DNA from 2 places in the Saccharicrinis fermentans DSM 9555 genome. Region 1 is predicted to be linked to the other one. Evidence: riboswitches for the same ligand, from Rfam matches in the RefSeq annotation. Region 1 holds a riboswitch; the other holds the start of a gene.
The links. Region 1 has a riboswitch for cobalamin ahead of CYTFE_RS0100715 (DUF6580 family putative transport protein). Riboswitches for the same ligand answer to the same signal wherever they lie in the genome.

Region 1 (2,207 bases):
ATGCGTTTAAGGTTAGGAAAAGCCCACAGATAGAATCATCCTGACTTAAAGCTAGGCCACAATGTCTATATGCGAAGAAACCTTCGTTATATCCATCATACATAACAGCGTACATATCATCCTCCCTGCTTTTTGCACCATCTTTAGGCATTGCAGCAAACTGACTGTGGAAATTTGTACAGGTGGAATCACATGATGGGTCGCAATCAAAAGCCCGTGTATTACTTACAGTAAATCCATCCCAGTAAGGCATACTGCTCCAAGTAGTATCGGCATAGTGCATAAAAGTCAAACATTCTTCCTCATAATTCCAAAATCCTCTATTGGCAGCTATTTGGTCGTTGTATTCATAAGTATGATTCCATACCTTTGTATAGGTATATTTATCTATTAACGAATCTGTACTAATTTCAAAATCAGCAGTATAACAATCATCACAGCTACGTGATGCCGATTGAGATGTGCTGAGAGAAGCAGTTGGAGTAGATTTCTTACTTGCTGGTGATTCAGTAGTTTTGTTACCTTGTAATGCTTGTATAGCATATACATTTTCTGGCCTTTGTGCTAAAAGGCTCATAGAGCAACACAAGAATATTGCAACTAATAAGTACATTTGTTTCATAATGCAATTTTTAAATTATTATTAATTGTGTTATTACTGAGGGACGGCAGATAGTTTTGGCGAACGCTGCCGTTCCGTTTTTAAAATCTTTTTTAAATTGTCTTTAATTTTAATGTCGGTATTTTATATTGTGCAAATTCAAAGGAACCGAATAGGATCCCGCAATAAACTAAATCACCCATTAATGAATTTTTAAAGAATGGAATAGCCACAGTGTAGCATGTTAGTAAACCGCTAAAGTCTTTTGTGTACATTGTCTCGGAAGTCCACACCCCAAAATTTGAGATTAAAAAGAACAATAGTGATGCTGATAAAGAAGCTACAAGGATGTTTTGAGGTTTAATTGGTTTAAGAAGAAAGAAACCAAGCTCACCAATGATAATGAAAGCCAGGTATGTCCAATAAAATCCTGGATAGAAAAAGGTGAAACCATTGAAATACTGAGCGTAAATAGTGTTGTTTATGACTATATCGCTAAGCCACATGGATAAAACCGGGATAATAAGTGCAATGTGCTTTTTTGAAAAGTAGGCTGAACTAAACAGTGCCATAGCCGCTATGGGTGCAAAATTTGGAGGATGTGGTATTAATCTGCTAAAAGCTGCAAATAATACTAAAAGGGAAAGAACCCCAAAACGAATGTCAATTTTTTGTTTTTTCATCGTTACTGCAATTTTCGTTACCTATTAAGTTTTGATTTTGCAGCATACGATGAGAAAGGAAGGCCAAGGAAACATCGTTCTGATTAGCTATCTGTTCTCCGCAGACTGCAAAATCTATGTTATACTGGCAGGTCTTCTGACTTATCTCACTTTAGGTTCCTTCTCATCCGCCAACTGGCGGGCAATGGAATAATACCTAAAGCTGTTTTGAGAATTACAGCAGCGGGAACTGTTGTCGAATTACACGACATTCCCTTTTAATTTCTATTTCAATTAAACTGATTGTTAAATTGAAATTTGAAAACCAATGATGCGACAAATATACTTTACAAATAATGATTCTCAGCTAAAAAAATGAAAAATAGTTTTAAACAATCTGTAACCCAGAGGAAATGGGAGCTAGAGTATTAGATATTTTTTTTCTATTGATAACGAAAATATTGAAGACTCTTTATTTTGAAGTAAACTTGCACAGTCACTTATTGGTTTCTTAACACATCTTTTTTTTGTGTTTGGATGAAAAGGGAATCTTGTTAAAATCAGGAGCTGTCCCCGCAGCTGTAAGTCTATTTACGTTTTGGTAATCAAAAAAGTCATTGTCCCGATATAATTGTAGCTAATGAGCAAACTTACCCAAAAGGAGGTCAACCATACTATACAAATTCAACCCAATTGCCTGTAAATTATACTGATGATTTATTTGAGGCTTTACGTATTCAATATTCATTGCAAACCAAATATACCGGAGGTACTGTTTTTCATACTTCCTTAGGCGAAAGCCAACTGCCAACAAGTTCGGTAAAGCAGTTAATTAAAAAAGTGACAGCAAACTATAAGCTTCCATAAACAAAGCTTGATAGATTACCCAGGTAATATATCGGCAGTAATATTTACTTGTGGCTGCAATTTTAGTTGTAATTATT
Region 2 (2,207 bases), 5.0 Mb from region 1:
GATCCACAAACAAGTGGTGGATTATTGATTGCCGTTGAGCCAGCGTCATGCAGAGATGTAGAGGAACTGCTTAAAAAATATGATGTGGAAGCCAAAAGCTTTGGAGAGTTGAAAGCTCAAGCAGAAAAATGGGTAGTGGTAAGCTAAGTTAACTTCGTGTTTTACCATATAAAAACTCCCGTTTAACTTTGGTTGAACGGGAGTTTGTATCTTTCAAAATAAGAAAGTATTAAAGCTTTATGAGCTTAACTCTTCCGACCTGACCGCTTTTTAATTTGCATTCAATTCCTTTCAGGTGAAAGGGTGCTTCATCAATAACATCCTGAACAACACCGTGTGTTAAATGTCCTGAGCGCTCATCTTGTTTCTGAAGAATCGCTACTTTTGTTCCCTTCTTAATGTTTTTTCTTTCTCTTCCGTCCATTAATCTGTCACTTATAAATATATAATCGTTATTCTATTTTGATGTGCTTTTATTAAAGTTAATTCGTCAAAGCGAAGTGCCTATTATAGTTGTGTTTTGTTGTGAAAAATGGCCTACAAATTTATTACAATAGTGTAATATAAGCAAATGTTAGTTCAGTGTTAAGCGTATTTTAACTTTTTTTTACCAATGGACAGGTGTAGTCTGAAAACAAAAGTTCTTTTGTTTTTTATTTAGTTAGCTCTTCAACCTTGGGTGTTCAGTAATCATTTATTATTAAGTCTCTGTTTATTGCAATAGTAAATTAATTACTTAATTTTGCGGCCGTAAATGGTTCTTTTAGTTGTATGAACATACAATTGGATTAAAAGGGAATGCAGTGAAAATCTGCAACAGTTCCCGCTGCTGTAAGTCCACCTCCGGTATTCCGGAAACAAGGGGTTTTTAAACTTCTGCCACTGTTTGTCATCAGATGAATGGGAAGGCATAAAAACCTGGACAAGTCAGAAGACCTGCCATTACTTAATATTTTAAACATTTTGCTTCCGGGAAAGAAGTTATTGTTTTGAGCAGTTTTTCATTGTTCTTACATTATTCTCTTGATTTACGGAATTGCAAAGTGAAGTTGTTATTTTAAACTTTTACTATGCAAAGGATTATTAATGTAGCTGTTATGCTATTGCTTACAGCATTTATTGCGCATGCGCAGGAGGCTGAGCTAAAAGGAGTGGTCATCCTCAAAAACAACCAGCAGCCCTTACCGGGTGCCAACGTTTATTTTTCTGGGACAACAACAGGTACGGCCACAAACAACAAAGGGGTGTATCAATTAAAGAAGTTAAAGCCAGGGGTCTATGACTTAAGTGTTTCATTTTCTGGATTTAAGAAGGTGAAAAAAAGTGTGTCTCTCCAGAAGGGGGAGAATGTTGTGAATATTGAAATGGTTGAGTCGGACCATAGCTTGGGCGAGATTGTGGTGACTGGTACAGGAACGGCTCATCATTTAAAAACGGCTCCTGTACCCACCGAACTTATTAGTAAAAAGGCTATTGCCAATGCAGGGGCATCTGATTTTAACGATTTGATGCTCAATATAAGCCCATCCTTCGAGTTTAACCCCGGAACAATGGGCTCTTTTATGTCAATCAATGGTTTAGGCAATGATTTTATATTGGTTTTGATTGATGGTAAACGTATGTACGGAGATATTGGAGGACAGAATGATTTGAGTCGCATTAACCCTGATGATGTTGAACGCATTGAAATATTAAAAGGGGCAGCTTCTTTGCTGTATGGCTCTGATGCCATTGCAGGGGTGATTAATATCATTACCAAAAAATCGAAGCAAAAACTGAATGTGTCCAATACCACCCGTATTCGTGATTATGCTACGATCCAACAAAGTAATACGGTTGATTTAAATTTTGGAAAAATATCGTGGAATGGAAATTTTAATCATAAAAGCAGTAATGGTTGGCAATTGAGTCCATACGAATTGGATGGAAATGACTTGGTGGAAACCGAGGCAAAGGCTCAAAATAAATATACAGATCATACCTTTAGTCAGGTGTTAACCTTTCGTGCCAGCGATAAATGGGAGGTGTATGCTGGTCATTCAGTTTACGAAAAAGATATGTTCAGACCACAGTCAGTGGGTAAGTATGGATATTACTTTGATGATAAGACCTTTGAAATGGGAGCTAAGTATTTGTTGAATAGAAAGGATTATATTTCATTGGATTACAATTATGACCAATTCCGTTACTATTATAGGTATAACCAA

Region 2: another riboswitch for cobalamin. It lies ahead of CYTFE_RS27530 (TonB-dependent receptor); the one in region 1 lies ahead of CYTFE_RS0100715 (DUF6580 family putative transport protein).

The regions. Positions count from the first base shown of each region.
Region 1 is NZ_KI912107.1:142,710-144,916, forward strand. It holds gene CYTFE_RS0100710 (DUF4465 domain-containing protein) at 1-622, opposite strand, end outside; gene CYTFE_RS0100715 (DUF6580 family putative transport protein) at 715-1,284, opposite strand; cobalamin riboswitch at 1,394-1,608, opposite strand; cobalamin riboswitch at 1,752-1,935, shown strand; gene nrdD (anaerobic ribonucleoside-triphosphate reductase) at 1,894-2,130, shown strand; gene CYTFE_RS31750 (radical SAM protein) at 2,138-2,207, shown strand, end outside.
Region 2 is NZ_KI912107.1:5,123,915-5,126,121, forward strand. It holds gene selD (selenide, water dikinase SelD) at 1-147, shown strand, start outside; gene CYTFE_RS0121130 (YwbE family protein) at 230-424, opposite strand; cobalamin riboswitch at 739-958, shown strand; gene CYTFE_RS27530 (TonB-dependent receptor) at 1,071-2,207, shown strand, end outside.